DNA from 4 places in the Streptomyces sp. NPDC026500 genome. Region 1 is predicted to be linked to each of the others. Evidence: riboswitches for the same ligand, from Rfam matches in the RefSeq annotation. Region 1 holds a riboswitch; each other region holds the start of a gene.
The links. A riboswitch is a leader RNA that binds a small molecule or an ion and turns the genes downstream of it on or off. The one in region 1 is predicted to bind cyclic di-AMP.

Region 1 (7,672 bases):
TGCCGAAGGACTCCTCCATCGGCGTCAGCTTGTAGAGCTGTTCGAGGACCGCCTCCGGCACGAAGCCGTTCTTGATCTCGATGACCAGACGCAGTCCGTGCGAACGGTCGGTGAGGTCCTTGACGTCGGCGATGCCCTGGAGCTTCTTCGCGCCGACCAGGTCCTTGATCTTGGCGATCACCTTCTCCGGGCCGACGGTGAAGGGCAGTTCGGTGACGACGAGGCCCTTGCGGCGCGCCGTGACGTCCTCGACCGACACCGTGGCACGGATCTTGAAGGTGCCGCGGCCGTTCTCGTACGCGTCCCTGATCCCGGAGAGGCCGACGATCCGGCCGCCGGTGGGCAGGTCGGGGCCCGGGACGTGCTTCATCAGCGTCTCGAGGTCGGCGCCCGGGTACCGGATGAGGTGACGGGCGGCGGCGATGACCTCGCCGAGGTTGTGCGGCGGCATGTTGGTGGCCATGCCGACGGCGATCCCGGAGGAGCCGTTGACCAGGAGGTTCGGGAAGGCGGCCGGGAGAGCCACGGGCTCCCGCTCCTGGCCGTCGTAGTTGGGCGAGAAGTCGACGGTGTCCTCGTCGATCGACTCGGTCATCAACGACGTCGCGTCGGCCATCCGGGCCTCGGTGTAGCGCATCGCGGCCGGCGGGTCGTCGTTGCCGAGCGAACCGAAGTTGCCGTGGCCGTCGACCAGGGGAAGACGCATGGAGAAGGGCTGCGCCAGACGCACCAGGGCGTCGTAGATCGACGCGTCGCCGTGCGGGTGCAGCTTGCCCATGACCTCGCCGACGACGCGGGCACACTTCACATAGCCGCGGTCGGGACGCAGGCCCATCTCGTTCATCTGGTACACGATGCGGCGGTGCACCGGCTTGAGGCCGTCGCGGGCGTCCGGCAGGGCTCGCGAGTAGATGACCGAGTACGCGTATTCGAGGAAGGAGCCCTGCATCTCGTCCACGACGTCGATGTCGAGGATCTTCTCCTCGTACGAGTCGTCGGGCGGCGGGGTCTTCGTGCTGCGGCGGGCCATCGCTGCTGCGGCTCCTTCACAGTCTCTGCCGGGGCATGAACGGGTTCTGACGCGCACCATTGTGGACCGCCCCACTGACAACGCCGACCGCGACCCGTCCGTAGCGCCCCTCCGGCGCGCTCCGCGGGCGTCGCCGCGACCGTTCCCGAGCGGCCCTCGAGCCCAGTACCCGGCGGCCCGCGAACGTATCCGCGGTGGTTCCCGGAGGGTTCCCCGGGGTGTGTCAGGGACACGCGTAAGTCTCGCTCTCGGCGTACGAGGTGCGGGAACTTCGCCAGCCGTCCGCGCGCTTGCATACAGTGGCAGGACCGACAGGAATGACGCAGTTCCGCGATCGAAGGGACGTACATGCCCATGGGTCACACGGCCACAGCTGAGGCAGGCTCCGGCGGCCTGACAGCGACCGAGCACCGCCTGGCCAACGGCCTGCGCGTGGTGCTCTCCGAGGACCATCTGACCCCGGTCGCCGCGGTGTGCCTCTGGTACGACGTCGGCTCGCGCCACGAGGTCAAGGGCCGGACCGGACTCGCCCACCTCTTCGAGCACCTGATGTTCCAGGGCTCCAAGCAGGTCCACGGCAACGGTCACTTCGAACTCGTCCAGGGTGCCGGCGGCTCGCTCAACGGCACGACGAGTTTCGAGCGCACCAACTACTTCGAGACCATGCCCACCCACCAGCTGGAGCTCGCCCTCTGGCTGGAGGCCGACCGCATGGGCTCGCTGCTCGCGGCTCTGGACGACGAGTCCATGGAGAACCAGCGCGACGTCGTCAAGAACGAGCGCCGGCAGCGTTACGACAACGTCCCGTACGGCACCGCGTTCGAGAAGCTCACCGCGTTCTCGTACCCCGAGGGCCACCCGTACCACCACACCCCGATCGGGTCGATGGCCGACCTGGACGCGGCCACCCTGGAGGACGCCCGAGCGTTCTTCCGCACCAACTACGCGCCCAACAACGCGGTCCTGTCGGTCGTCGGCGACATCGACCCGGAGCAGACGCTCGTCTGGGTCGAGAAGTACTTCGGCTCCATCCCCGGGCACGACGGCAAGGCCGCTCCGCGGGACGGCTCGCTGCCCGACATCATCGGCGAGCAGCTGCGCGAGGTCGTCGAGGAGGACGTCCCGGCGCGCGCCCTGATGGCCGCCTACCGGCTCCCGGAGGACGGCACGCGCGCGTGCGACGCGGCCGACCTGGCGCTCACCGTCCTCGGCGGCGGCGAGTCCTCACGGCTGTACAACCGGCTCGTACGCCGTGACCGCACCGCCGTCGCGGCCGGGTTCGGCCTGCTGCGGCTCGCCGGAGCGCCCTCCCTGGGATGGCTGGACGTGAAGACGTCCGGCGACGTCGAGGTCCCGGTGATCGAGGCCGCCGTCGACGAGGAGCTCGCCCGGTTCGCCGAGGAGGGCCCGACAGCCGAGGAAATGGAGCGCGCGCAGGCCCAGTTGGAGCGCGAGTGGCTCGACCGGCTCGGCACCGTCGCTGGCCGCGCCGACGAACTGTGCCGGTACGCCGTCCTGTTCGGCGACCCGCAGCTCGCCCTGACCGCCGTGCAGCGCGTCCTCGACGTCACGGCGGAGGAGGTCCAGGAGGCCGCCAAGGCCCGCCTGCGCCCCGACAACCGCGCGGTGCTCGTCTACGAGCCGACCACCGCCGAAGCCACCGACGCGGCTGACTCCGCCGACGAGACCGACGAGGAGGCGGCGAAGTGACCGAGCTCGCCACCATGGACTTCCACCCGCAGCCCCAGGCCGGCCGGCCCAAGCCGTGGGCGTTTCCCGCCCCCCAGCGCGGCACCCTGGACAACGGTCTGACCGTGCTCCGCTGCCATCGCCCCGGCCAGCAGGTCGTCGCCGTCGAGGTCATCCTCGCCGCGCCGCTGGAGGCCGAGCCCGCGGGCCTGGACGGCATCGCCACGATCATGGCGCGCGCCTTCTCCGAGGGCACCGACAAGCACTCGGCCGAGGACTTCGCCGCCGAACTGGAGCGCTGCGGCGCCACACTCGACGCGCACGCCGACCACCCCGGTGTACGCCTGTCCCTCGAAGTCCCGGTCTCGCGCCTGGCCAAGGCGCTGGGCCTGCTCTCCGACGCGCTGCGGGCCCCCGCGTTCGCGGACAGCGAGGTCGAGCGGCTGGTGCGCAACCGGCTGGACGAGATCCCGCACGAGACGGCCAATCCCGCCCGTCGTGCCGCCAAGGAGCTCTCCAAGGAGCTGTTCCCGGCGAGCGCGCGCATGTCGCGCCCGCGCCAGGGCACCGAGGAGACCGTCCAGAAGATCGACTCCGTGGCCGTACGCGCCTTCTACGACAGGCACGTACGCCCCGCGACGGCCACCGCCGTCGTCGTCGGTGACCTGACCGGTGTCGACCTCGACGAGCTGCTCGGCGACACGCTGGGCTCCTGGACGGGTTCGTCCGCCGAGCCGCGTCCCGTGCCGCCGGTGAGCGCCGACGACACCGGCCGCGTGATCATCGTCGACCGCCCCGGCGCCGTCCAGACGCAGCTGCTCATCGGCCGGGTCGGCGCCGACCGGCACGACCGCGTGTGGCCCGCCCAGGTGCTCGGCACCTACTGCCTCGGCGGCACCCTCACCTCACGTCTCGACCGCGTCCTGCGCGAGGAGAAGGGCTACACCTACGGCGTACGGGCGTTCGGCCAGGTCCTGCGCTCCGCGCCGGACGGCACCGGTGTCGCGATGCTCGCCATCAGCGGCTCGGTGGACACCCCGAACACCGGTCCGGCCCTCGACGACCTGTGGAAGGTGCTGCGCACCCTCGCGGCCGAGGGGCTGACCGACACGGAGCGCGACGTCGCCGTGCAGAACCTGGTGGGTGTCGCGCCCCTCAAGTTCGAGACGGCGGCAGCCGTGGCGAGCACGCTCGCGGACCAGGTCGAGCAGTACCTGCCGGACGACTACCAGGCGACGCTCTATCAGCAACTGGCCGCCACCGGCACGGTGGAGGCCACCGCGGCCGCGGTGAGCGCCTTCCCGATGGACCGTCTGGTGACCGTCCTGGTGGGCGACGCCGCGACGATCGAGGAGCCGGTCAAGGCCCTCGGAATCGGTGAAGTCAGCGTGGTGGCCGCCGAGTAGGGCCCGTGCGACCGAGGAGGGCCCTGGTGACTGAAGAGTCGTCAGGGCTCTCTTTTTCCCGCATGCGGTCCCCAAGATGTCCGTATTCGTGCGGGAGTTGCCCTTCTGCCCTGTGGGATGCGTTACAAAAATCGTGATCCGTTTGTTGTTCGAATGACACCACGTTTAGCGTCGGTCCGGCTGTTCGCCACGCACTGCGCCGCGCCCGCGGCACCGGACAGTCATCGCCGAGTCCCCTATGGCGCGAGTCAGGGGAGCCGGGGACCCACACGTAGTCCCTGGGGTGAATCGGACGCCCTCCCCGGAGGGGGTCCGTAGGAGACCTTCCTGCTCCGAACCCGTCAGCTAACCCGGTAGGCGAGAGGGAAGGAAAGGATCAGCCCCTACATGGCGTTCACCTGTGGCACCGGCAAGCATCGTCGTCCGAGCCGGGTGCACAGCACCACCACGACCGCCGTCGGGGTCGCGGCGCTCACCACCACCGGTGTGATCGGAACCCTGGCCGCCCCCGCGTTCGCGGCGGAAGCCTCCGTCGAGCAGACCGGGCTGACCCAGGCCGTCACCCTCGGCGACTCGGTCGCCGACCAGATCGACGCCCAGGCCTTCGCCCAGCAGCGTGCCGCCGACGAGGCCGCCGCGCGGAAGCAGGCCGAGCAGACCGCGCGCAAGCACGCCGCGGAGCAGGCCGCGAAGTCCCGCGAGGCCAAGGAGCGCGCCGCCCGTGAGGCCGAGCGCAAGCGCCTGAACACGTTCGTCATCCCGATCACCGGTTCGTACATCTCCACCGGCTACCAGGCCAGCAGCAGCCTCTGGTCCTCCGGCAGCCACACCGGCGTCGACTTCCACGCCGCGTACGGCACCTCGGTCCACGCCGTGGGCTCCGGCACCGTCGTCACGGCCGGCTGGGGCGGCGCCTACGGCAATCAAATAGTGATCAAGATGCACGACGGGACGTACACCATGTACGGCCACCTGTCGTCCATCGGTGTGTCCGTGGGGCAGACGGTCACTCCGGGGCAGCAGATCGGCCTCTCCGGGGACACCGGCAACACCACCGGACCGCACCTTCACTTCGAGGCCCGTACGACCGCGGAGTACGGCTCGGACATCGACCCGGTCGCGTACCTGCGCTCGCACGGAGTCAACGTCTGACGACCGCTTCGCGGCTTCTTCACCGCTTTTGATGCCCCGGCTCAACGAGCCGGGGCATCATCGTTTCCGGAGGCCCTCTGTCCAAAAAATATCCATGGATTCAGGCCCGCCATCGGAAATTCAGGCTTCCTGCAATAGAGTCACTGAACAAGCGTCAATCGATGGCGTTTCGCGGGGATTAAAGCGGAGGTCGGTCATGCGTATTCCGGCGCACTCGGTATGCACGGCGATCCGTGACGACATCGTCGCGGGTGTCTACGAGCGCGGCGGCCGGCTCACCGAGGAACTGCTCGCGCGGCGCTACGGCGTCTCGCGCGTCCCCGTGCGCGAGGCTCTGCGCACCCTGGAGGCCGAGGGCTTCGTGGTCACCCGCCGGCACGCGGGCGCGTGCGTCGCGGAACCCAGCGAGCAGGAGGCCGCGGACCTCCTGGAGATGCGCATGCTGCTGGAACCGCTGGGCGCCGCGAGGGCCGCCCAGCGGCGTACGGAGGCCCACCTCAAGGTGCTGCGAGGCCTCGTCAGGCTGGGGCAGGAGCGTTCCAGGAGAGGCCACAGCGAGGATCTGCGCTCTCTGGGCGGCTGGTTCCACGAGACGCTCGCACAGGCGTCCGGCAGCCCCGCGTTGACCTCCACGCTCGCCCAGCTGCGACACAAGATCGCCTGGATGTACTCGGTGGACGCGCCGGCCAACCCCGCGGAGTCCTGGGCGGAGCACGGCGGGATCGTGGACGCGGTAGCCCGCGGCGACAGCGAGCGGGCCCGCGCGATCACGGCCCTGCACACCGAGCGCGCGACGACCGTGCACCGGCTCCGATTTCCCGGCGGCGAGCGGGCGGACCGTGTGAGAAGTTCGCAACATCCCGTAAACATGATGGGCCCGCGTCATTAACACGGGCGCCGTATACAAAGAGGGATATTCGGCAGGGGCTTATTTCTGATGCCCTTTTATTCGCGTCTCCGGAATTGCGGTGCGCGCTATTCCCGTGACCGCGGCGTGAGGGCCGCGCGCGTCGCCGGGGGAATTCCTGCGCGGGGTACGGAAAACGGCTGAGCCGCACCGCCCGGGGGAAGGGGCGGCGCGGCTCAGCCGCGTGTGTCCTGGGTGCCTTGTGGGCTCAGACGGTCTCGGGGAGCTCGTCGAGCCCCTCGGCGACCAGCTTCGCCAGACGGTCGAGAGCGGCGTCCGCGCCCTCGGAGTCCGACGCGAGGACGATCTCCTCGCCGCCCTGGGCTCCCAGGCCGAGGACCGCGAGCATGGAGGCCGCGTTGACGGGGTTGCCGTCGGACTTGGCGATCGTCACGGGGATGCCGGAGGCCGTGGCGGCCCGGACGAAGATGGAGGCGGGGCGGGCGTGGAGGCCCTCGGTCCAGCCGACGTTGACGCGGCGCTCAGCCATGTGATGCTGCCCTTCGGGTTTTCAAGGTTGTCTAGACCAGTGTTCCATATCGTGAGGCATGCCCGGACGGACCCGGGTTCCGCCCGCTGCGGCGCCGGTCCGCGGCCCCGCTCCGGCGTCCGTCACCCTCAGACTGCCTCGCGCCGTTGTCGTACGCGAGCCGTACTCTGGGCCCCATGCAGACCTCGTCGGACCGGCACGAGTACCCAGCTCACTGGGAGGCCGACGTGGTGCTGCGCGACGGCGGCACCGCACGCGTCAGGCCCATCACCGTCGATGACGCCGAGCGCCTGGTCAGCTTCTACGAGCAGGTGTCCGACGAGTCGAAGTACTACCGCTTCTTCGCGCCGTATCCGCGGCTGTCCGCCAAGGACGTCCACCGGTTCACCCACCACGACTTCGTGGACCGCGTGGGCCTCGCGGCCACGGTGGGCGGCGAGTTCATCGCCACGGTGCGCTACGACCGCATCGACGCCGACGGGATGCCCGCGTCCGCGCCCGCCGACGAGGCCGAGGTCGCCTTTCTCGTACAGGACGCCCACCAGGGCCGCGGCGTCGCCTCGGCGCTGCTCGAACACATCGCGGCCGTGGCCCGCGAGCGCGACATCCGCCGCTTCGCCGCCGAGGTGCTGCCCGCCAACAACAAGATGATCAAGGTGTTCACGGACGCCGGATACACCCAGAAGCGCAGCTTCGAGGACGGCGTCGTACGCCTGGAGTTCGACCTCGAACCCACCGACCGGTCGCTCGCCGTGCAGCGCGCGCGGGAGCAGCGCGCCGAGGCCCGCTCCGTGCAGCGGCTGCTCGCCCCCGGCTCGGTCGCCGTCATCGGCGCCGGACGCAGCCCCGGCGGGGTCGGCCGCAGCGTCCTCGACAACCTGCGGGAAGCCGGATTCACCGGGCGTCTGTACGCCGTGAACGCGGCACTCCAGGAGAAGGAACTCGACGGAGTCCCGGCCCACCGCTCCGTCCGCGACATCGCCGAGCCCGTCGACCTC
Region 2 (7,672 bases), on a different contig from region 1:
CGCCTCCGACCACGGCGAGCACCTCACCGAGAACGAGGCCGCCGCCATGGCCTTCATCCTGCTCTTCGCGGGGTTCGAGACCACGGTCAATCTCATCGGGAACGGGATGCACGCCCTCCTCACCCACCCCGAGCAGCGGGCGCGTCTGCAGGCCTCCCTCGCGGCCGGGGAGAGCGGGCTGCTCGAAACGGGTGTCGAGGAGCTCCTGCGCTACGACGGGCCCGTGGAGCTGGCCACCTGGCGGTTCGCGACCGAGGACGTGCGGATCGGCGGGCAGGACATCGCGGCCGGCGACCCCGTGCTCGTGGTCCTCGCCGCCGCGGACCGCGACCCCGAGCGGTTCGAGCAGCCGGACACGCTCGATCTCGCACGGCGTGACCTTCAGCACTTGGGCTACGGCCACGGCATCCACTACTGCCTGGGCGCTCCGCTCGCCCGACTGGAGGGGCAGACCGCGCTCGGCACGCTCCTCAACCGCCTGCCCGACCTCCAACTCGCAGGAGAATCGGCCGATTTGCGCTGGCGCGGGGGGCTCATTATGCGTGGATTGCGCACGCTTCCTGTGGAGTTCACCCCGGTCAAATAGTCCCTGATCGGTTCATCGGCGACCCTTCGGAACCCCTTTCCGGGAAGTTCTCCCGAATACCGGAAAGGGCACCTTTCCGGCTACCGGAACGTGACGATCCATCAAATCTGTGATCTTCACGTGATCTGTACTGCATCGACTTGTGACAAGTGATCGAGTCCGGCTACGTTCACCCATCAACGCGGCGGCTCCGCTTCTTACTTCGCTGGAGCCGCGGTGGTCCCCCGCTGTCACGCGAAAGGTTTCCGCATGCTCTCCGGGAACGGCCGTCACCGTCGCCCTCGTCAAGCCCCTGCCCTCGTTGTCGCCGCGGGAGTGACCGGATCGGCCATCGTCATCCCGTTGCTCGCCGCGTCGGGTGCGAGCGCGGCCGACGGGACCACCTGGGACCGGGTGGCGCAGTGCGAGAGCGGTGGCGCGTGGAGCGCCGACCAGGGCAACGGGTACTACGGCGGGCTCCAGCTCGACCAGGAGGACTGGGAGGCGTACGGCGGTCTCGAGTACGCCCCGAGCGCCGACCAGGCCAGTCGCTCGCAGCAGATAGCCGTCGCCGAGAAGCTGCTCGACGACCAGGGTCTCGCGGCCTGGCCGACCTGCGGACCGCTCTCCGGTCTCAGCAAGGGCTCGGCCGAGGTCCAGGTCGACACGGGCGTGGCCGACGGTTCGTCGAGTGGCGGGAATGACGCCGGCTCACACGGCTCTTCCGGTTTGTCCACTTCGCCCAGTTCATCTTCTTTGTCGGATCTGATTGGTTCGACCGATTCGGGTGAATCCTCGGGTGCGACCCATGGCGCCGGGAAGCCCGACGCCTCGCCGAGCCCCAGCGCCTCGGCCCGAGCGACCGACAAGGGTGACGAGTCGGGCAAGTCCGGACAGAAGCACGCCTCTTCGAGTGCCTCCGACGCCGCGAGCGCCGGCACCGGGCGGCATCGTGGCGGAGACGCCGCGGAGAGCGCGACCGGCAGCCCTGCCGACAACGCCACGGGGCGGCACGCCTCGAGCGCCCCGAGCGACGCCGTCGACAACCCGTACGTCGTGGACGCCGGCACGAATCTCTGGAACGTCTCCGACGTCCTCGGCCTCGAAGGCGGATCGGGCGACCTGTCCGCCTCGTACGGCGCGGCGGCGACCGACGGTCCCGGCCTCGTCGTCCCCGGTCGGAGCATTGCCGGCACTGCTGAAACGGTGCAGAACTAGCGGGAGTTCACGTCATGGTTCGCTGTGGAATGTCCGGTTTGGTGCGAGTGAGACATGAGTCTCAGAAGCCCTGATCGTCTTTGATATTCCGCCGATCGACTGCTTACGGTCGTGACCGCTCGCCACAGCGGGCCCCGACGGTCACAACGCCGAATCCTGCCAGCGGCCGTACGGGAACAGTCGTCGCGTCATGCGCCGTAGGCAGGAGCGGGGGACCCAAGGTAGGCGCCGCGTCCGGGAGTTGAGAGACACCCGGAAACGGCTTGGGGTTAAGTCGCGTGTCGGACGTCCTGGAGACGGGGTCGACGACACGCGGCCGGGCAACTCAACCGGCCCGAACCCGACAGCTCACCTCGCAGGCGTCGGTGAGGGGATCACTCCATGCTGTTTTCCAGCAAGGGCAAGCACCGCCGCCCGAACAAGGCCACCCGCGTCGCCACGCTCGCCGGTGTCACCGGCGTCGCCATCGCCGCCCCGCTGATGGCTGTCGGCAACGCCTCCGCCGCCACCGCCTCCGAGTGGGACGCCGTCGCCCAGTGCGAGGCCGGCGGCAACTGGTCGATCAACACCGGCAACGGCTACTACGGCGGCCTGCAGTTCTCCGCCTCCACCTGGGCCGCGTACGGCGGCACCGCCTACGCCTCGACCGCCGACCAGGCCTCGAAGTCGCAGCAGATCACCATCGGCGAGAAGGTTCTCGCCGCCCAGGGCAAGGGTGCCTGGCCGACCTGTGGCACCGGCCTGTCGAGCGCCGCGTACAGCGGTGGCGCCTCGGCCCCGTCGACCTCCTCCGGCTCCTCCTCGTCGAGCGGCTCGCAGAGCGCCCCCACCACCCGTACGACGGAGCAGCCCGCCTCCCGTTCCGCGGAGCGCCCCGCCGCCCAGAAGACCGTCACCACCCCGACCGGCAAGAAGGTCAAGAAGGGTGACGGCGAGTACAAGGTCGTCAAGGGTGACACCCTCAGCTCGATCGCTGAGAAGAAGCACGTCAAGGGCGGCTGGCAGAAGCTGTTCAAGCTGAACAAGGACATCGTCGCCGACGCCGACTTCATCTACCCGGGCCAGCAGCTGCACCTCCGCTGAGCGCGGCCGCACGCCGGCCCGACGGGGTCGCCTTCGGCGGAGGGTGACCGTGGTCCCGGCCGTGCGCAGCATCGCCCCAGCTGAATGACAGCTCCCTCATCGGCCGGGCCTCCACCTCGGAGGCCTGGTGAGGGCCCCGTCCCCACGGGCTCCCCGCTCCGGTGCGTGTTCCCCCGCACGCGCCGGAGCGGGGTTTTTCATTTCTTTTTTTGTTCCGTTCAGGAACAATATGTACTCTCACTTCTGCTCAAGGGGTGGTCGATCGGCTGGCCGATCCCCCTGGGCCGGATAGGCTCATCCCGCAGGGCTGCCAAGCCCCGCATACCCGCGTCACATCCCAGAAGGAGATGCTCGTGCCGTCCATCGACGTCGTCGTAGCCCGGGAAATCCTGGACTCCCGAGGCAACCCCACGGTCGAGGTCGAGGTCGGCCTCGACGACGGCAGCACGGGTCGTGCCGCCGTTCCGTCCGGCGCCTCCACCGGAGCGTTCGAGGCCATCGAGCTTCGTGACGGCGACCCCAACCGCTACCAGGGCAAGGGCGTCGAGAAGGCCGTCCTCGCCGTCATCGAGCAGATCGGCCCGGAGCTCGTCGGTTACGACGCCACCGAGCAGCGCCTGATCGACCAGGCGATGTTCGACCTGGACGCCACCGACAACAAGGGCTCGCTCGGCGCCAACGCCATCCTCGGCGTCTCGCTCGCCGTCGCGCACGCCGCTTCCGAGGCGTCCGACCTGCCGCTCTTCCGCTACCTGGGCGGCCCGAACGCGCACCTGCTGCCCGTTCCGATGATGAACATCCTGAACGGCGGGTCGCACGCCGACTCGAACGTGGACATCCAGGAGTTCATGATCGCCCCCATCGGCGCGGAGTCCTTCTCCGAGGCCCTGCGCTGGGGCACCGAGGTCTACCACACCCTCAAGTCCGTCCTGAAGTCCAAGGGCCTGTCCACCGGCCTCGGCGACGAGGGCGGCTTCGCCCCGAACCTGGACTCCAACCGCGCCGCGCTCGACCTCATCCTCGAAGCCATCAAGCAGGCCGGTTACGTCCCCGGCGAGCAGGTCGCGCTCGCCCTCGACGTCGCCGCGTCCGAGTTCTACAAGGACGGCAAGTACGAGTTCGAGGGCAAGTCCCGCTCGGCCGCCGAGATGACCGAGTACTACGAGGAGCTCGTGGCGGCCTACCCGCTCGTCTCCATCGAGGACCCGCTCTTCGAGGACGACTGGGCCGGCTGGAAGGTCCTCACCGACCGCCTCGGCGACAAGGTCCAGATCGTCGGCGACGACCTGTTCGTCACCAATCCGGAGCGCCTGGCCCGCGGCATCGAGGAGGGCACCGCCAACGCCCTGCTGGTCAAGGTCAACCAGATCGGTTCGCTGACCGAGACCCTGGACGCCGTCGAGATGGCCCAGCGCAGCGGCTACAAGTGCATGATGTCCCACCGCTCCGGCGAGACCGAGGACGTCACCATCGCCGACCTGGCCGTCGCCACCAACTGCGGCCAGATCAAGACCGGCGCCCCGGCCCGCTCCGAGCGCGTCGCCAAGTACAACCAGCTGCTGCGCATCGAGGAGATCCTCGACGACGCCGCGGTGTACGCCGGCCGCTCGGCGTTCCCCCGCTTCAAGGACTGACCCCGCAAGGCTCAGGAAGCGTCGTCCGTACGTCCCCGCACCCGGTCCCGTACCGTGTGCGGGGACGTACGCGCGTGACGGGCCCCATCGACGGGCCGGCAACTGGGGAGGCGGGACTCATGGCCGTGAAGGACCGGGACCGGTTCTCCACCTCGACCAGGCTGAAGCTGCTCGGCGAGCAGACGGCGGCCCGGGTCTACCGCTCCCAGACCAAACGGCAGGCGCGCCGCTCCCGGCTGACCGGCCGGGCCGCGCTGCTCGCCCTGGTCCTGTGCTCCCTGATCGTCGCCCTCGCGTACCCGATGCGGCAGTACGTCTCCCAGCGCGCCCAGGTCGCCGACCTGGAGCGGCAGCGGGAGCAGGCCCGGCAACGGGTCGAGCAGCTGCGCGACCTCAAGGCGCGCTGGCAGGACGACGCGTACGCGAAGCAGCAGATCCGGCAGCGACTGCACTATGTGATGCCGGGCGAGACCGGCTACGTCGTGATCGACCCGGACGCGGCGAAGCAGGCCCGCGCCGAACAGGGCACCGCCGACCGCCCCTGGTACACCAATGTCTGGGACGGCGTGGACAAGTCCGACGCCGCCGACCAGTGACGACCCATGAACTGACCAGAAAGACACGTGACTCACGGCATGGAAACGCCACCCCCCACCACCCCGCGCACCGAGCCCACCGACGCCGACGTCGAGGCCTTCAAGCAGCAGCTCGGCCGGCCGCCGCGCGGGCTGCGCGCGATCGTGCACCGCTGCCCCTGCGGTCAGCCGGACGTGGTGGAGACGGCGCCCCGCCTCCCCGACGGGACGCCGTTCCCGACCACGTACTACCTGACGTGCCCGCGGGCCGCGTCCGCGATCGGGACGCTGGAGGCCAACGGGGTCATGAAGGAGATGACCGACCGGCTGGCCACCGACCCCGAACTGGCCGCGGCCTACCGCGCCGCGCACGAGGACTACATCGCGCGCCGTGACGCCATCGAGGTCCTGGCGGGCTTCCCGAGCGCGGGCGGCATGCCGGACCGGGTGAAGTGCCTGCACGTCCTGGTCGCCCACTCGCTGGCCGCCGGACCGGGCGTCAACCCGCTCGGCGACGAGGCCATCGCGATGCTGCCCCAGTGGTGGCGCAAGGGCGCCTGCGTGACGCTCCCCGCGGAGGACGGCTCCACGGGGCCCGCCAAGGACGCCGGTGACACGGCCGACGAGGGTGACTCCGCGCAGGACGCCGCGCCCGGAGAGGGCCAGTGACCCGGGTCGCGGCCGTCGACTGCGGTACGAACTCCATCCGGCTCCTGGTGGCCGACGCCGACCCGCGGACGGGCGAACTCGCCGACCTGGACCGGCGGATGACCATCGTCCGGCTGGGCCAGGGCGTCGACCGCACCGGCCGGCTCGCCCCCGAGGCGCTGGAGCGGACCTTCGCCGCCTGCCACGAGTACGCGGCGGCCATAAAGGAGCACGGTGCCGAGCGGCTCCGCTTCGTCGCCACCTCGGCCTCCCGGGACGCCGAGAACCGGGACGAGTTCGTGCGCGGGGTGCTGGACATCCTCGGCGTCGAGCCGGAGGTCATCACCGGGGACCAGGAGGCGGAGTTCTCCTTCACCGGCGCGACCAAGGAACTGGCCGGGCGCGACGACCTCGCCACGCCCTACCTGGTCGTGGACATCGGCGGCGGCTCGACCGAGTTCGTCGTCGGCGCCGACCACGTGCGCGCGGCACGCTCCGTGGACATCGGCTGCGTGCGGATGACGGAACGTCACCTCGTGCACGACGGTGCCGTGACCGACCCGCCCACCGCCGAGCAGGTCGCGGCCATGCGTGCCGACATCGAGGCCGCCCTCGACCTCGCCGAGGAGACGGTCCCGCTGCGCGAGGCGCGCACCCTGGTGGGGCTGGCCGGCTCGGTCACCACGGTCGCCGCGATCGCGCTGGAACTCGACGAGTACGACTCCGCGAGGATCCACCACTCGCGGATCTCCCTCGCCCGCGTCCGCGAGATCACGGAGTGGCTGCTGCGCTCAACGCACGCCGAGCGCGCGGCGATCCCCTCGATGCACCCGGGCAGGGTGGACGTCATCGGGGCGGGCGCCCTCGTCCTGCTCTCGATCATGGAGCGGACCGGGGCGGCGGAGGTCGTGGTCAGCGAGCACGACATCCTCGACGGCATCGCCTTCAAGGTGGCGGAAGACGCCGAAGCGGGCGGGCGGGACGACTGACGTGCGGTGACGCGTCGAGACGCGTCGAGAGCGGACGTGGGGCGGCCCCGGTACCTCTTCCCGAGGGACCGGGGCCGTCGTCGTTGCACGGGCCGAACGGAGCCCTGGACACGATGTCCGGAGGTGTCGCGAGGGCGTGGTTCAGGTCTCGTTTGCTACTGATCGGTAGCCTCGGCTGAGCGTGTCGGATAACGTATGAGCGTGCCCGAGGGGGTCACGGAACCCCTTAGGTGAGGCCCCGTCGAGAAACTTCGTGAAGTTCTTCACAAGGAAAAAAGCCCTGCTGGGCGAGGAAGAGGCCAGTTGGGCCCTTTCGTAGGGCTCAGGCGGTCGGGCAGCATGCTCCAAGGAGCGTTGCGACCGTGTTTCCGAGTGGTGAAACAGGGGTGCGGTCCGCTGGGCCGAATGGCTTGGAGTGCAGCTCACGCGGTGTTGACAACGGTACGAACCGTACGGTGGTTTACCCCGGCTGCCATGACCTCGATCACGTGGGCGGCGGAGTGTAGCAGAGCCCCCGCCCAAGCTTGTGAAGGGGCGCACGAGCGACCCCCCTGGAGCGGGTGGATACTCGATGGCATGAGCACCACGGAGCGTCCCAGGATCCTCGTAGTAGGCGGTGGGTACGTAGGCCTGTACGCAGCTCGGCGCATCCTCAAGCAGATGCGCTACGGAGAGGCGACCGTCACGGTCGTCGATCCCCGGTCGTACATGACCTACCAGCCCTTCCTCCCCGAAGCCGCCGCCGGCAGCATCTCCCCGCGGCACGTCGTCGTCCCGCTGCGACGTGTACTTCCCAAGGCGGAGGTCCTCACCGGCCGGGTCACCACCATCGACCAGGACCGCAAGGTCGCCACCGTTGCCCCCCTCGTGGGCGAGGCGTACGAGCTGCCTTTCGACTACCTCGTCATCGCGATGGGCGCGGTCTCCCGCACCTTCCCGATCCCCGGCCTCGCCGAACAG
Region 3 (7,672 bases), on a different contig from region 1:
AGGTCCGATCCTGACCTATGCGACCGCTCTCGGCCAAGGAGAGTTTGCACAACAGAGACGGTTCGACGTGTGGGTATTGCCACATCCTGGCCCGTCGGAGCGACCGCTAGGGTCTGTGCACTGCCTACAAAACACCGCCACCGCATGTGCGGCGAGCCCCGGAGGACACATGGCGTTCGGCTGGATCGACGAGCAGGCCGAGGCGCGCCGCAGGGCCGGACTCGTGCGTACGTTGCGCCCGCGCCCCGCAGACTCGCCGCTCCTCGATCTCGCGAGCAACGACTACCTCGGGCTCGCCCGCCATCCGGAGGTCACCGAGGGCGCGGCACGGGCAGCGCGCACGTGGGGCGGCGGTGCGACGGGCTCCCGGCTCGTCACCGGCACCACCGAACTCCACGGCGAGCTGGAACGCGAGCTGGCCGATTTCTGCGGCTTCGAATCCGCGCTCGTCCTGTCCTCGGGCTACGCGGCCAACCTCGCCGCCGTCACCGCGCTCGCGCCGCACGGCTCGCTGGTCGTCTCGGACGCGGGCAACCACGCCTCCCTGATCGACGGCTGCCGGCTGGCCCGCGGCACCACACAGGTGGTCGCCCACGCGGACCCCGAGGGCGTGCGCAAGGCGCTCGGCACTCACGACGGACCCGCCGTCACCGTCTCGGACACGGTGTTCTCGGTGGACGGCGATGCCGCGCCGCTCGCCGAACTCGCCCTCGCCTGCCGGGAGTACGGCGCCGGACTGATCGTCGACGACGCGCACGGACTCGGTGTCCTGGGCGACGGCGGCAGGGGCGCTCCGTACGCGGCGGGGCTCGCGGGGGCACCGGACGTCGTCGTGACCGTCACGCTCTCCAAGTCCCTCGGAAGCCAGGGCGGCGCCGTCCTCGGCCCGGCGGCGGTGATCGACCATCTGATCAACGCGGCGCGCACCTTCATCTTCGACACCGGTCTCGCGCCGGCGGCGGCGGGCGCGGCGCTCGCGGCGCTGCGGTTGCTGCGGCGCGAGCCGCAGCGGGCGGCGCGGGCGCGCGAGGTGGCCACGGCACTGCACACCCGGCTGACGGCCGAGGGTCTCTCCGCGGTACGACCCGACGCCGCGGTCGTCTCCGTACGGGCACCGTCCCCCGAACGGGCGGTGCGATGGGCGGCCGACTGCCGCGAGGCGGGCCTCGCTGTCGGCTGTTTCCGTCCCCCGTCGGTGCCCGACGGTGTTTCGCGGCTGCGGCTGACGGCCCGCGCGGACCTCACCGAGGAGCAGATCGGGTACGCGGTGGACGTGATCAGCCGGAACCGGTGAACCGGCCAAGTGATCGACCGGTGAACCGGTGGAGCGGTGAGCGAGAACGATGGTGCGGTCGAGTGGTGAACCGGTGAGCAGTGAACCGTGCGGGGTCAGTTCAGCCCGGTGACGAACCCCTCCCAGACGCCGGGGGTGAACATCAGGGCTGGGCCCGCCGTGTTCTTGGAATCGCGCACCGCGACCATTCCGGACCAGGGCCCGGAGCTCGGGCGCGCCGTCTCGACGCAGTTGTTCATTCCCGTACTGCGGCTGCTGCGCAGCCATCGCACACCGTGCAGTGAAGTGCTGGAGGGTACGTACCGAGGCATTGCAGACATGAGGTGCCTCCTTACGCGCCGTCACCTATCCCGGCGATGTAGTCCAACGAGTCCTCGGGCGAAAGGGCGTGGAACTGAAGGGCGTTGAAGGCCTCGGTGTAGGCCTGGAGGTCTTCTTTCCGTTCGAGGTAGAGGCTACTCGTCAAGTGGTCGAGAACAACCACATCCAGATCAGTTGTGTTCGGGAATGAGAAAATAACGAAAGGCCCGGTGACTCCGATGTGTGCCCCGGCGGCGAACGGCAGTACCTGGAGCCGCACTTGAGGCAGGACGGCGGCCTCTCTCAGCCGGCGCAGCTGGCGTGCCATGACATCGGGGCCACCGACCTCCCGCCGCAATACCGCTTCGTCCAGGACGGCGGACAGTTCCAGCGGCGGGTCCGAACGCAGCACGTCCTGCCGGGCCAGGCGCACCTCGACCAAGGTGTCGAGCTTGCTCTCCTCCAGTCCGTCCACCGCGGCCCGCGTCACCGCGCGGGCGTACTCCGGCGTCTGCAGCAGTCCGGGTACGACAGAGGTCTCCAAGGTGCGCATACCACTGGCTCCCGACTCCAGACTGATGAAGTCGCGGTACGTGGGCGGGAGTACCCCCCGGTACGCGTGCCACCAGTGGTGACGGCCGTTGCCCTCGGACCCGGCCAACACGACGAGGAGCTCGCGCAGTTCCGGATCCTCGACGCCGTACACGTTCAACAGGCGCTCCACGTCGGCCGGTTTCACCCCGCTGGTGCCGGTTTCGATGCGACTCACCTTCGACTGGTGCCAGCCGAGCAGGCGGGCCGCCTGACCGCTCGTGAGACCCGAACCCGCGCGCAGCGCGCGCAGTTCGGCGCCGAGCTTGCGGCGGCGCACCGCGGGACCGTGCTGCATGGCTGTTCTCCTTACTCCTTCCAAGCCGCCCGAATACGCTCTGCCGACGCAGAGTTCACCGCATCGAGCGACAGATATATGCATTACTCGGTGGATCGCACCCGCGACCGGCCCGGTAATGGCAGTCTGGCGCAAGCACCAGTCCGGGACCGTACTCGAACCATCCGCTCGGTGTCGGGCTCCGGTCCCGTGGGAAAGGGACGACGTCGCCATGGCAGATCACCAGGAAGCATCCGTCACGCTGCCGAGCGAACCGGTCTCGGTTTCCGTGGCCCGTAAATTCGTCGCCGAAGTGCTGGCCGAATGGGGGCTGCCGCGCGACTGCGAAGTCGCCGAGACCGTACGCCTGATCGTGTCCGAACTGGCCACCAACGCCGTCCAGCACACGTTCGGGCAGTCGCCCACCTTCACGGTCGGCGTGCGTCTCGACCGCGAGGAGCATCTGCGCATCGGAGTCACCGACAGCCATCCGCGCTTTCCGAAGCGGCTGCCCGCGGCCGTCCAGCAGGACAACGGCCGCGGCATGGTGATCATCCGCTGGCTGACCGCCGAATGCGGCGGCAGACTCACCGTCCGGCCGACCCGTGAGGGCGGCAAGACGGTCTCCATCGAACTCCCGTGGACGGTACCGGTCCAGCCCGTGCCGGCCGGGGGGCCACAAGAGCCTTAGGGCCGTCGTCCGGACCGGCCGTTCGGACCACCTGCTCGGTCCCGCGGCTCGGTCCCGCGGCTCGGTCCCGCGGGTAGGACAGGCCGCCCGGACAGGCTGCTCGGGCGGGCCCTAGACGTCCGGCCGGCTGCCGGACCTGTGCTGTCCGGCCCGCCCGAAGGCGCCGCGCAGCAGGGCACGGAACGCGTCGGCCGCGGGTGCGGTCACATCCGTCCGGTGGACGACCGAGATCGTACGGCGCAGATCTCCTGGCTCCAGCAGCCGTGTCCCCACCGGCGTCGCCGCGGTCGCCGCCACCATCTCCGGTACGACCGCGACCCCGAGCCCGGCGCTGACCAGCGCGCACACCAGGGCGTACCCGGGAGTCTCGACGAGCACCGCCGGCGTGGCCCCCGCCCGGGCGAGCGCGGCCTCCACGCCCTGCCGGGGAGGGTGGTCCGGGGCCATGCTGATCAGCGGCTGCCCGGCCAGCTCGGCGAGCGGCAGCCGCGCCGAACCGCCCGCGAGGAGATGACCGGGAGCGGTCACCAGCACCAGTTCCTCGACCAGGACCGGTTCGACGCCCACGGACGACGGCAGCGGGACCGGCGGGGCGGGCTGGTAGGTGTGCGTGAGCGCCAGGTCCACCTCGCCCGCCGCGACCGCCGCGATCCCGTGCGGAGGTTCGTAGTCGGCGACCGCGAGGGCCACGTCCGGGTGGGCCCGGCGGAAAGCGCTGAGTACGGGCGGCAACAGATGGATGCCCGCCGTGTGGAAGGTGCCGAGCCGCAGCGTCCCGCCCGACAGTCCCGTCAGACGGGCCAGTTCGTGCCGGGCCAGTTCCATCTCGTCGAGGACCCGGCGGGCCCGTACGACCAGCAGTTCACCCGCACCTGTGAGGCGAGTCCCGCGATGGGAGCGCACCAGCAGCGTCGCCCCCGCCTCCCGCTCCAGCTTCGCCACCTGCTGGGACAGGGCCGGCGGGGTGTATCCGAGGCGTTTGGCGGCCCGGGTGATCGACCCCGCCTCGGCGACCGCCACCAGCGCCGCGAGCCGCGTCGGGTCGTACATCGCGTCCTCCCGGGCCCGGCGGCACCCTGCCGGGTCTAAACGATTGCTTAAGACTCGCCCAGGATATTCGACATACCTGCTGAAGGCCCGGGCCAGGGAGCCTGGGGGCATGGACGCACAGCTCATCGCCTTCACGGGTGTCGCCGCGGGCATGGTCGCCATGCCGGGCGCGGACTTCACCGTGGTCGTACGCAACGCCCTCGTCTCACGCCGGGCCGGAGTCGCGTGCGCCCTCGGCATCGCGGGCGGGCTGCTGCTCCACACCGCGCTCGCCGTCGCGGGGGTCGCAGTCGTGCTCACCGCCGTCCCGGCGCTGTTCCGGACGCTCCAACTGCTCGGCGGTGCCTATGTGCTCTACCTGGGCCTGCGCACGCTCCGCCCGCTGGGCCGTCCGCGCGGCGCGGCGGCCGACGGAGTGGGCCCGCGTCCGCGCGGCGTGGAGGCCGCAGGGGTGGGCCCGCGTCCGCGTGAGGCGGAGGTCGAGGCGACGGGCCCGGGGGCGCGTCCGCTGCGACAGGGCTTCGTCACCAACGCGCTCAACCCGAAGGCGCCCATCACCTTCCTCAGCCTGTTGCCGCAGTTCGTGCCCGCGGGGAGCCCCGCGATGCCGCGGACGCTGTTGCTGGCGCTGATCGTGGTCGTGCTCGCCCTGGTGTGGTTCCCGGCGGTCGCGCTGCTGGTGGACCGGCTCGGACGGTGGCTGCGCGGGCCGCGTGCCGCACGCGCCGTGGAGGGGGTCACCGGCGCCGCCCTCACCGTTCTGGGCCTTGTCCTGCTGCTGGAGCCTCTGAGGAGCTGAGACTGCGCTGCACCAGCAGGGGCAGCAGCCCCCACAGCGCCAGACAGACGGCCAGGGTGCCCGCCCCTGCCGCGATGCCCGCGGCGCGCCCCAGCGTCACATCCACGACGAGCAGCACCGAACCGGCGAACGCCAGCATCAGGACGTACAGACCGATGGTGGCCAGCCGCGAGGATACCCGCACGATGGTGGGTTTGGCGTTCCGCTGGAACAGCGACCGGTGCAGGGCGGCGGGGGCCGTGAAGAGGGCGGCGGCCAGCACCGCCAGCAACAGCGTGACCACGTAGGTCGCGCGCTGCACGGTGTCCAGAGCGGGGAATCGCTGGGTGAAGGCGAGCGTCAGCAGAAAGGCGAAGAGGATCTGCACCCCGGTCTGGGTGACGCGCAGTTCCTGGAGCAGTTCGGCGAAGTTGCGGTCCGCCCGTTCGAGGCGGGTCTCGTCGCGGCCGGACGTCCGCTCGTCCGGGGACGGGTCGCTTCGCGCGGATGTCTCGTTCCGGGACGTGTGGGCCGGGTCGGGGGTCATGGGGAATGAGTAACCACTTCGGCCCGTGTTGCACACGGTTCACACGCTGCGTGTCCCCGGGGGCGGCGGCACGCGTCACGCGCCGCCGCCCCGGGGACAGGGTCAGCCGACCCTGCCGTACCAGACGCTTCTCGTCCAGATCTTCTGGAGCTTCACCACTTCCCCGGTCTTCGGGGAGTGCCAGATCTTTCCCTTCCCGGCGTAGATGCCGACGTGGTACACGTTCCGGCCCGAGTGGAAGAACACGAGGTCACCGGCCTTGCGGTGCGAGGCCGAGACATGGTGCGTCTTGTTGTACTGCGCCGCGGCCGTACGAGGCAGTTTCTTGCCTGCCTTCTTGTACGAGTAGAGCGTGAGCCCGGAGCAGTCGAAGCGGTGCGGTCCCGTGGCGCCCCACTGGTACGGGGAGCCGTGCTTCGACGCCGCGACCTGGAGTGCCCTCGTCGCAGGGGTGGCCGCCTCGGCGTCGGGTGCGACGCCGGGTACCACGAGGCTGCCGCCCACGGCGGCAAGGGTGAGGGCCGAGGCCGTACCGGCCCTGGTCCACAGCGACGGGACACGATTGAGCGCAGTCATGCGCAACCCTTCGTCAGCCGCCTGTGAAGGATGACCTGTCGGATTCGGGCTGGCGAAGTTGCCCGGCCGCAGCTGCGGCTTCACCCCAAGGACCGCGCGGAACTGTTCCGGCGGCCCGTCTAGCTGGGTCCTCCACTCCTGCCGATCCACTTCTGTCGACCGGGCATCCGGGCGGCGGCAGGACTCGGCGTCCGCCCGGACCGCCCCGCCGTTGTGGCGGGGGCTTGTCGTCGGAAGGGATCTTCACTCATGAGTGTCGGAAAAACCGAGCGGAACCGGCGTTTTGTGGGCTTACTCACCACTCACCCGTTCGGGTGGACACCCCTCTGTTCGAGGGGGTGTTGGAGACATCGACGAGGCCCGCACCTGCGGTGAAGGGCTCCATTCCGCCTTTCTGGTCCGCGTGTTGCGCAACTTGGAGGGGTCGCAGAAAGGATCGTTCACTACGCCATCGGGGGGTACACCATCCGGTCCGTTTGAGTCCCGGGCCGGACACCACGGAGCTGTGGCGCTCACCGGCTGCCGGGTGTGGGTCCGTCAACTGCCGGAGTCGGGCGGCACGGTGACCCGGGCCGCCCGCCGCTCCCCGTCGAGAACCCGCAGGGCCTGGGCCAGAGTCGGGGCGTGCACCTCGCTCTCGCCCCGCTGGTGCATCAGCGTCAGGGCGTCCCGCAGGGCCGCCGCTTTGCCGACCAGTGCCTGAGCCGCCCTCAGGCCGCGATAGGTGTCCCCGGGACGGGACGGGTTGATACGGCCGACCAGGTCGACCACGTCGAGGTAGCGGTCGATCAGCTCGGCCTCGGCGCGGGTCAGCGCGGGCAGCGGCGGGAGGTCCGGGATCATCGGCCGTTCACCTCGCGCCGGGCGTCTCGCGCGAGGCCCGGCGGCTCGGGACGATCCGGTCGATCAGCCCGTAGGCCAGCGCCGCCGGCGCGTCGAGGATCTTGTCCCGCTCGATGTCCGCGGCGACCCGCTCCGGGCTCTGCCCCGTGTGCCGTACGAGCATTTCCACGAGGATGTCGCGGGTACGCAGCAACTCCTCGGCCTGGATGACCAGATCGCTCGTCTGCCCCTGGACCGGCTCCGGGACGGACGGCTGGTGGAGGAGGGCGCGCGCTCCCGGCAGGGCGAGCCGCTTGCCAGGGGTGCCGCCGGTCAGCAGGACGGCCGCGGCCGATGCCGCCTGGCCGAGGCAGACCGTCTCCACGTCGCAGGTGACGAACTGCATCGTGTCGTAGATCGCGGTCATCGCGCTGAAGGAGCCGCCCGGGGAGTTGATGTAGAGCGAGATGTCCTGCTCGGGCGCCTGGTGTTCGAGATACATGAACTGCGCCATCACGTCGTTCGCCGAGGTGTCGTCGATCGGCGTCCCGAGGAACACGATCCGCTCACTCAGCAGCTTCGAATACGGGTCCACCGTCTGGTACCCCGTGCTGGTGCGTTCGGTGAACTCGGGCAGGACGTAACGGGCGGACGGACTGTCCATGGCGCGCGCCTCCTCAGGTCGACGTCCGTAAAAAATGTACAGGACGTACGTCTCTGCGGAAGGGGGCCATGCTCAGAGCGAA
Region 4 (7,672 bases), on a different contig from region 1:
GCCATGTGATCCATGCGTTCCACGCGTTTCATGTGGTCGGGGCACACGTTACGGGGGAGTGACCATGCTGTGGCAGTGCCTAAAGAGTTTGCAATGTCCGAATTGGTCTTGTCGGACGCGGCAATTCCGGCTTAGCGTCCTTTGGGGGACACGGACGGGGTGGGTCCGGTCCGTAGGGGGGACATGTGGGGGGACCCGTGGCCAGGAGCTCCAGGAGTGTGCCGGTCGACGTCGACCGGGAAGTTCCGGGCCTCATCGTGAAATTCGGCGACTACCCGCTGCACCACGGCGGTGTGGGCGCCATACGGAGTCTGGGCCGACTCGGCATTCCGATGTATGCGATCACGGAGGACCGTTACACACCGGCCGCGAGTTCGCGCTATCTGCGGCGCGCTTTCGTCTGGCCGACCACGGGGACGGAGGAACCGGAGCAGCTCGTCGAGGGGCTGCTGCGCATCGGCCGCCGCATAGACCGCCCCACCGTCCTCGTCCCGACGGACGAAGAGGCCGCCGTACTGATCGCCGAGCACCAGGAGGAACTGGCCGACCGCTTTCTCTTCCCGCGTGTGGACGCCAAGCTGCCACGTCGGCTGGCCAGCAAACAGGGGCTGCACGAACTGTGCGTGGAGCACGGCATCCCCAGCCCCGAGGCGGCCTTTCCGCAGTCGTACGACGACATCGAGGCGTTCGCCGAGAAGGCCCGCTTCCCCGTCGTCGCCAAGAACCGGGAGGCGTTCGTACGCCGCAGCCGGCCCGCGGTGAACGGCACGACGAGGATCGCGACCCGCGAGGGACTGCTCACCCTCGCCCGGGAGTGGGGTGCGCAGCCCGGCGTGATCCTCCAGGAGTACCTGCCGAGGGAGGAGGCGGAGGACTGGATCGTGCACGCGTACTTCGACGCGGACTCGGCGCCGCTCGCGATGTTCACGGGTGTGAAGGTCCGCTCCTGGCCGCCGCACGCGGGCATGACGGCGAACGCGTACGTCGTGGACAATCCGGAACTCGCGGACCTCGCCGCGCGTTTCATCAAACAGATCGGCTTCAGCGGAATCATCGACCTCGACCTGCGGTTCGACCGCCGCGACGGTCAGTACAAGCTTCTCGACTTCAACCCGCGCATGGGCGCGCAGTTCCGGCTCTTCGAGAACGAGTCGGGGATAGACGTCGTCCGTGCCATGCACTTAGACCTGACCGGGCGTGCCGTTCCCGAAGGGGAACAGCGGGCCGGTCACCGGTACATCGTGGAGAACATCGACCTTCCGGCCCTGCTTGCCTACCGGCGCAGCGGCTATACGACCCCGCACGCGCCGGACCGCGCGAGCGGTACGGAACTGGCCTGGCTCGCGGGTGACGACCTGCGGCCTTTCTTCACGATGCTGGCGCGCTTCGTGCGGCCGGGCGCGAAGCATCTGTATCAACTGTGGCGGACCAACCGCCGCGGCAGCAGCAGTTCCACCGCGAAGTAGGCGTAGTACGTCCTGGGGAGGGACTTCGTGATTCATCCGGTAGCAGTCATCGGTGCGGGGCCGTTCGGCCTGTCCACCGCCGCCCATCTGCGGGCGCGTGGTGTCCCGGTGCGGGTCTTCGGCGAGCCCATGGTCAGCTGGCGCGACCACATGCCTGAGGGAATGCTCCTCAAGTCGACTCCGGCCGCCTCCAGCATCGACGCTCCGCAGCAGGGGCACACGCTCGGCGACTACTGCGCCGCGGCGGGGATACCGCGCCTGGTCACGGACGAGGACATCATCCCGGTCGACACGTTCATCGGGTACGGGGAGTGGTTCCAGCAGAAGCTGGTGCCCGACCTGGAGCGCGTGCGGGTCGTGTCGATCGACCGGACGAGCGGCCGGGAGGGGGCGGACCGGTCCGCTGGGTTCGAAATCAAGCTGGACTCGGGGGAGTTGTTCACCGCACGGGCGGTCGTGGTGGCCACCGGACTGTCCGGGCTGGCTCATCTGCCTCCCGAGCTCGCGGGCGCGGCGGCCGACGGCCCCACACGGACCGGCCCGGTGTCGCACAGCTCGCAGCAGCACGACCTGAGCCGCTTCTCCGGCAAGGAGCTGATAGTCGTCGGCGCGGGGCAGTCCGCTCTGGAGACGGCGGCGCTCGCGGCGGAGGCAGGTGCGCAGGTGCTGGTGGTGTCCCGGGGCAAGGGCGCCGTCGACTTCGGCGCGCCCCCGTGGAAGCAGCCCAAAATGCGTCCCGAGTCGCCGTTCGGGCGCGCCTGGTCCCTGTGGGCGCTGAGCTACTACCCACAGCCCTACCGGTATCTGCCTGCTCAGGCCCGGCACTACCTGGTCCGCCGGGTGCTCGGTCCCCTCGGCGCCTGGTGGCTCCGTGACCGTTTCGAGGGCAAGGTCGCGGTCCGTGAGGTCCAGCGGATCGTCGGCGTCGCGGCGCCCGACGGCAGCCCCGTCCTGACGGTGCAGACCCATGGCGGGCGGGTGGACGAGCTCTCCGCCGATCACGTGATCGCCGCGACGGGCTACCGCGTCGACATCGCCGCGATGGACTTCCTCGGGCACGAGCTCCGCGCGGAGCTGGCGGTGAGCCGCGGTACTCCGAAGCTGGGTGCCGGGTACCGGTCCTCGGTTCCCGGGTTGTACTTCACGGGTCTGCCGGCGGCGGCCTCGTACGGGCCGGTGATGCGGTTCGTGTGCGGGACGGAGTTCGCCTCCCCGCGGCTGGCCGGGCATCTGGTGGCCGCGCACGGGGTGAGGTGAGGTACGGCCGACGGTGCGTGCGGCCGGGGGGCTGTGGCCGAGGCTCCGCGCTCGCGGGCCGGCCCCTCCGGCTGTCGGCTCCTCGGCCGCCGGCCCCTTGCACCCCGGCGCTTTGGCCACGCCCTCGCCCCGACGGGCTCGGAGTTGCCGCCGTCCGTTGGGGCTTGGAGCCTGCTGCCTTCGGCGCGTCGAGATCGAGGCCTGATTGCCAGGGCGGGCTCGGCCGGGGCGGGCCGTCCGGCTGCGGGGCCGGTCGGCCCAGTCGCCCCGGTCGTCAGGGCTCCTCCGTGAAGGAACTCCTTGGTCCTCGGCGCGCTCTCATGAACCGGCGCTCCGTTGCCAGGCCATGAAGTCCGCAATCGAATGGGGTGGGTTGGCGGCTTCGGTGGCCTCGATCTCCCACCCGGGGCTGTCCATGTCGAAGACGACGACGGGGAGGGCGCGGCCGAAGATCTCCGTGAGGAGGCCATCGGTGTGGAGGCGGCGGGCGAGGTCGATCACGGCGTCGTAGAAGTGGAGCCGGAGAAGGTCGGACTTGGCGTCCAGTTCGTCCTCCTCTTCCTCCGGCAGATCCATCGTGAGGAAGTCGTAGTCACCGTCGAACCAGATCCCCAGCCCCTTGACCTCCTCCACGTACAGCGGGCTTCCGGCAGGGTCTTCGGGGATGTTGCCCAGCATCTCGAAACCGTCCAGCAGCCACAGGGCGTAGTTCCAGCGGGCCTCGCCGGGGTCCTCCGGATAGGTCTCCAGCCCGTACTGGGTCTCGGTGTTGTAGCCGATGGCCACGTACGGGTGGCGCTCGTCGCCGTCGATCCGCCAGATCCGAAAGGAGAGGACGTAGATCTCGGACCGCAGAGGGTCCGGGAAGCGCCGGATGACGGCTTCGGCAGCGGTGCGCAGGTGTTGCCGGAACGGGGTCACCGTGCGCGATGGGCCAGGAAGCCACGCAGCGGGCTCAACAGGCATGTCTCTCCTCGGACTTGTCGGTGCTCGTCGCCGATGTCCGCCGCGGTGCGCGCCGTCACCGAGTCGGCCTGGCGCCGAGTCGGCCTGTGGCGGGGCGGTGTTGGGGTGTTGTGGTCGGTCGTGTGGGGGAAAGTCGGTGTGGGCGGAAGCGGACCTTGCGTGATCCGAAGCGGTCGCAACGCGCTTACCACCGTACGGTGAACGGCGTTGCTGACGGGATACCGGACGTCGTCCGGTTCACGCCGGGCCGATGAGTCGTTCGATCCGTATTCTTCGGATCATGGCCGCTCCGACTGCATATTCACTCATCGCCACTGACCTGGACGGAACGCTGCTGCGCGGCGACGACACTCTCTCCGACCGGTCCCGGGCCGCGTTGGCGAAGGTGACCCAGGCGGGTGCCCAGCATCTCGTGGTGACGGGCCGCCCCGCACCGCGCGTGCGACCGCTCCTCGATGAACTCGGCGGTGAGGGACTGGCGGTGTGCGGGCAGGGGGCGCAGCTGTACGACGCCGGGGCGGACCGCATGCTGTGGTCGGTGACCCTGGACAGGGAACTGGCGGAGACGGCACTCGGCAAGATCGAGGCGGAGGTCGGGCTGCTGTACGCGGCGGTCGACCAGGACGGCGTGGACGGTCTGACGCTCATCGAGCCGGGGTATGTGATGCCGCATCCGACCCTGCCGGCGGTGCGGGTGCCGCGTCGGGACGACCTCTGGACGGAGCCGATCAGCAAGGTGTTGCTCCGTCACCCGTCGCTGTCGGACGACGAGTTGGCGTCGGCGGCGCGGGGAGTGGTCGGTTCACTCGCGACGGTCACCATGTCCGGGCCCGGCACCGTCGAACTCCAGCCATGCGGGGTGACCAAGGCGACGGGACTCGCTCTCGCGGCCGCGCACCTCGGTCTCACCCCAGCCGCGACGCTCGCCTTCGGTGACATGCCCAACGACATCCCGATGTTCGACTGGGCCGCCCGCGGTGTGGCGATGGCCAACGCCCACCCGGAACTGAAGGCGGTGGCCGACGAGGTCACCCTGTCGAACGAGGACGACGGAATCGCGGTGGTCCTGGAGCGCCTCTTCGGCTTCTAGCAGTGGCAACGCACCCGCCGGCGGCACCGAGAAGGTGCCGCCGGCGGGTGAGGGTGAAGCCGAGGGTGCGATCAGTAGGCGCCGTTGACGTTGTCGATGGAGCCGTAGGTCTTGGCCGCGTAGTTGCAGGCCGCGGTGATGTTCGCGACCGGGTCGTAGATGTTCATCGACGTTCCGGCGACGTGGAAGGCCTGGAACGTGGGGTCGATGACCTGGAGCAGGCCCTTGGAGGGGATGCCCGCGGCGGCGTTGGAGTCCCAGTTGTTGATGGCGTTGGGGTTGCCGGAGGACTCGCGCATCACGTTGCGGTAGATGCCGTCGTAGCTGCCCGGTATGCCCGCCTTGGCCATGACGTCAAGGGACTGCTTGATCCAGCCGTCGAGGTTGTTGGCGTAGGTCTTGACGGAGGCCTGGGTGGCGGTGGCCACCTTGGACTTGGCGACAGCCGGGGTCGCCTTCGCCGTCGTGCGCACGACCGTCGACTTCAGCTTCTTCGTGCCCACGGTCAGCTTCAGACCCGGACGGATCAGGGCGGGGTTGTCGCCGATGACCGCGCGGTTCGCCGTGTACAGCTTCTTCCAGCCACCGCTCTCGGGGTGCTTCTGTGCCACCTTGGAGAGGGTGTCGCCCGCGACCACCTTGTAGGTGATGAGCTGCACGTTGGGGATGACCGCGGTGTGGGCGGCCTTCGTGAGCTGGGGGGCCTGCGCCGGGGTCGCGGCGTGGGCGCCGGTCGCGCTCACGAGCGGGAGGGCAAGGGCGATGCCGCCAGTTCCGGCGGCGATCATGCCCCGGGTGATGACGTTGGTCTTCGTGCGGCGGTGCTTGCCTCGTACGGGCATGACGACTGTCCTCTCCGACGCCTGCGAGGTGAGCTGTCGGGTTCGGGCGGGAGATGCCCGGCCGCGTTTTGGGCGCGGCTTCACCCCTAGCCGGTCCGGTGTGTCCGGATCGGCGGCTTACCTGTGGTTCCCCCGCTCCTGCCGTGCGTGGGTGGGTGGGTTTCCGGGCGGCGGCAGGATTCGGCGATCCGCCCGGGATCGACGAGAACGTATGCGAGAGCACATGTCCGGAACAAGACCAGATTTGGCTGCGAAGATCGCTTTCGCCTGGTTAGGGCACGGGGAAAAAGTCCGATTGCGCCGGAATTGGATCCTCAACTTGCCTTTGGCAAAGGGGTTGGTCGAGAGGTGGCGCGAGGTGGCGTACCGGCTCGCTGGTGACCCAATTCACGAGACCAAGGGTCATCAAGGCGGCATGCAAGGCAATTCGGGCATTGCGCTTGCGGCGGCAGGGGGGTGACAAGCCTCCGCAGGACGCCGAGCGGCCCCTCCCGCAGCGAGATTCGCGGCGCGGGACACGTAGGGGAGCGCGGCAGGTCCGGGGCCGGAGCGGGGGTAGGACGGCGGCCGAGCCGGGCGGACGCGGGGCCGAGCCCGGCGATTCGGAGCGGGCTGCAGCGAGCGCGGGCCGAGCCGGGTGGTCGCGGATCGCGTCTTGGTGAGCACAGGGCGAAGTGCGGTCCGTGGCACCGGTGTTCGGCGTCCGGGCGGCATGTCGGTGTCGGGACGCCGCGCGGACCGGCGCCGGGGCGCGCGGTGTGCGGGGGCCCGGCCGACAGGGCTTACGGGGGTGAACTCCCGCCCCCGTAAGCCCTGTCGGTCGGGCCCTTTCAGCCGGCTGTGCGCGGGATTCGCTTCTCCCAGGTTCGGTGGAAGACGACCTCGTCGCCGTCCTTGCAGACGACCTCGTCGGTCGTGATGAAGTCCCGTGCGTCGCAGGTGATGGCGGAGACCGTCTCGACGCGGGCGTCCCACGGCAGGTCCGGGCGGTGCAGCCGGATCGACCAGGTCGAGCGGGCGCGGGCGGACAGCGGGTCCGACTCGTCGATCGTGTACGTCTCCCGCGCGTCCTCCGTGCATTCGAGGCCGTCGGGGTACACGCGGGTGCCGCCGTGGCCCGGGTCCACCTCCAGGCGCCAGGTGCCCGCGGCCACGTCACGCAGGACCAGGCGTTCCGGGCGGGGCTCGTCCAGGGTCGCGGAGACGGTCACGCCGAGGGGTTCGGACTCCTCCGGTTCCCCGAAGGTGATCGAGGGGTCCGACTCCCTTGCCCGTACGGGGAGTTCCAGGGTGCTGCCGATCGGGTCCAGGGTGAAGCCCGCCTCCGAGCCAGGCTGGGGCCAGATCCACGGCCAGTACGCGGAGGAGACGCCCAGGCGGATGCGGTGGCCCGCCGGGAACGCGTAGCCGATGCCGTTCAGGTCGAACACCACGTTCTCCGTAGTACCCGGTTTCCACGGAACGGCCTGGTCGCGGCCTTGGCGCGCTGACAGGTTCAGGGCGCCCCGGGTGACGAGCGTGGACGCTCCGTCCGGGGCGACGTCGCACAGCCGGGCGATCACCTGGCCCCTGGGCGACCCGGACGTCAGCCGCAGATTGACCCGTGGGCGGCCCAGCACCCAGGTCTCCTCCGCCACCTCGAACTCGAAGCAGGCCGACCGGGCGTCCTCCTCCCGCTGGTCCGGCGGCAGGTCGGCCTCGTTGCCGAAGGGGAAGAAGCGGCCCGCGTCGACCCCCGTGTGCTGCGGGGAGCGCACCGGTACCGGGGCGCCCTGGAGCGCGTACGCGACCGGGGTCACCGAGGGTGAAGGCCAGGCCGGGTCGCCGACCCAGCGGCCGGGGAGCTCTCCGTACACGGTCGCCGGAGGGTGCGCGTCCATCACGTACGAGCGCAGCACGGGGATGGAGAGCGCGTCCGTCTCTTCGTCCCGGAGCCAGTGGTCCCACCAGCGCAGCGTCTCCTGGAGGAAGCCGATTGCCGGTCCGGGCGGCAGGCCCCGGTCCGGGTACTGGTGCGACCAGGGTCCGATGAGACCGCGTACGCGATCCGG

Region 2: another riboswitch for cyclic di-AMP. It lies ahead of ACZ4N5_RS29335 (transglycosylase family protein); the one in region 1 lies ahead of ACZ4N5_RS14040 (M23 family metallopeptidase).
Region 3: another riboswitch for cyclic di-AMP. It lies ahead of ACZ4N5_RS18410 (C40 family peptidase); the one in region 1 lies ahead of ACZ4N5_RS14040 (M23 family metallopeptidase).
Region 4: another riboswitch for cyclic di-AMP. It lies ahead of ACZ4N5_RS27605 (transglycosylase SLT domain-containing protein); the one in region 1 lies ahead of ACZ4N5_RS14040 (M23 family metallopeptidase).

The regions. Positions count from the first base shown of each region.
Region 1 is NZ_JBVHQB010000006.1:252,785-260,456, reverse strand. Features, by position in the region: gene ACZ4N5_RS14055 (DNA gyrase/topoisomerase IV subunit A) at 1-1,030, opposite strand, end outside; gene ACZ4N5_RS14050 (M16 family metallopeptidase) at 1,385-2,740, shown strand; gene ACZ4N5_RS14045 (M16 family metallopeptidase) at 2,737-4,125, shown strand; cyclic di-AMP (ydaO/yuaA leader) riboswitch at 4,341-4,500, shown strand; gene ACZ4N5_RS14040 (M23 family metallopeptidase) at 4,513-5,277, shown strand; gene ACZ4N5_RS14035 (GntR family transcriptional regulator) at 5,474-6,166, shown strand; gene ACZ4N5_RS14030 (HPr family phosphocarrier protein) at 6,393-6,674, opposite strand; gene ACZ4N5_RS14025 (bifunctional acetate--CoA ligase family protein/GNAT family N-acetyltransferase) at 6,851-7,672, shown strand, end outside.
Region 2 is NZ_JBVHQB010000018.1:100,330-108,001, reverse strand. Features, by position in the region: gene ACZ4N5_RS29345 (cytochrome P450 family protein) at 1-586, shown strand, start outside; gene ACZ4N5_RS29340 (transglycosylase family protein) at 902-1,783, shown strand; cyclic di-AMP (ydaO/yuaA leader) riboswitch at 1,967-2,160, shown strand; gene ACZ4N5_RS29335 (transglycosylase family protein) at 2,165-2,866, shown strand; gene eno (phosphopyruvate hydratase) at 3,214-4,500, shown strand; gene ACZ4N5_RS29325 (FtsB family cell division protein) at 4,620-5,096, shown strand; gene ACZ4N5_RS29320 (DUF501 domain-containing protein) at 5,136-5,744, shown strand; gene ACZ4N5_RS29315 (Ppx/GppA phosphatase family protein) at 5,741-6,712, shown strand; gene ACZ4N5_RS29310 (NAD(P)/FAD-dependent oxidoreductase) at 7,289-7,672, shown strand, end outside.
Region 3 is NZ_JBVHQB010000009.1:135,064-142,735, forward strand. Features, by position in the region: gene ACZ4N5_RS18375 (8-amino-7-oxononanoate synthase) at 170-1,294, shown strand; gene ACZ4N5_RS18380 (DUF397 domain-containing protein) at 1,390-1,614, opposite strand; gene ACZ4N5_RS18385 (helix-turn-helix domain-containing protein) at 1,626-2,483, opposite strand; gene ACZ4N5_RS18390 (ATP-binding protein) at 2,695-3,153, shown strand; gene ACZ4N5_RS18395 (LysR family transcriptional regulator) at 3,265-4,203, opposite strand; gene ACZ4N5_RS18400 (LysE family translocator) at 4,313-5,002, shown strand; gene ACZ4N5_RS18405 (DUF6328 family protein) at 4,956-5,528, opposite strand; gene ACZ4N5_RS18410 (C40 family peptidase) at 5,631-6,104, opposite strand; cyclic di-AMP (ydaO/yuaA leader) riboswitch at 6,108-6,280, opposite strand; gene ACZ4N5_RS18415 (hypothetical protein) at 6,642-6,947, opposite strand; gene ACZ4N5_RS18420 (ATP-dependent Clp protease proteolytic subunit) at 6,955-7,590, opposite strand.
Region 4 is NZ_JBVHQB010000016.1:171,293-178,964, forward strand. Features, by position in the region: gene ACZ4N5_RS27585 (carboxylate--amine ligase) at 219-1,466, shown strand; gene ACZ4N5_RS27590 (FAD-dependent oxidoreductase) at 1,494-2,723, shown strand; gene ACZ4N5_RS27595 (hypothetical protein) at 3,042-3,689, opposite strand; gene ACZ4N5_RS27600 (HAD family hydrolase) at 3,970-4,779, shown strand; gene ACZ4N5_RS27605 (transglycosylase SLT domain-containing protein) at 4,851-5,621, opposite strand; cyclic di-AMP (ydaO/yuaA leader) riboswitch at 5,625-5,785, opposite strand; gene ACZ4N5_RS27610 (CocE/NonD family hydrolase) at 6,452-7,672, opposite strand, start outside.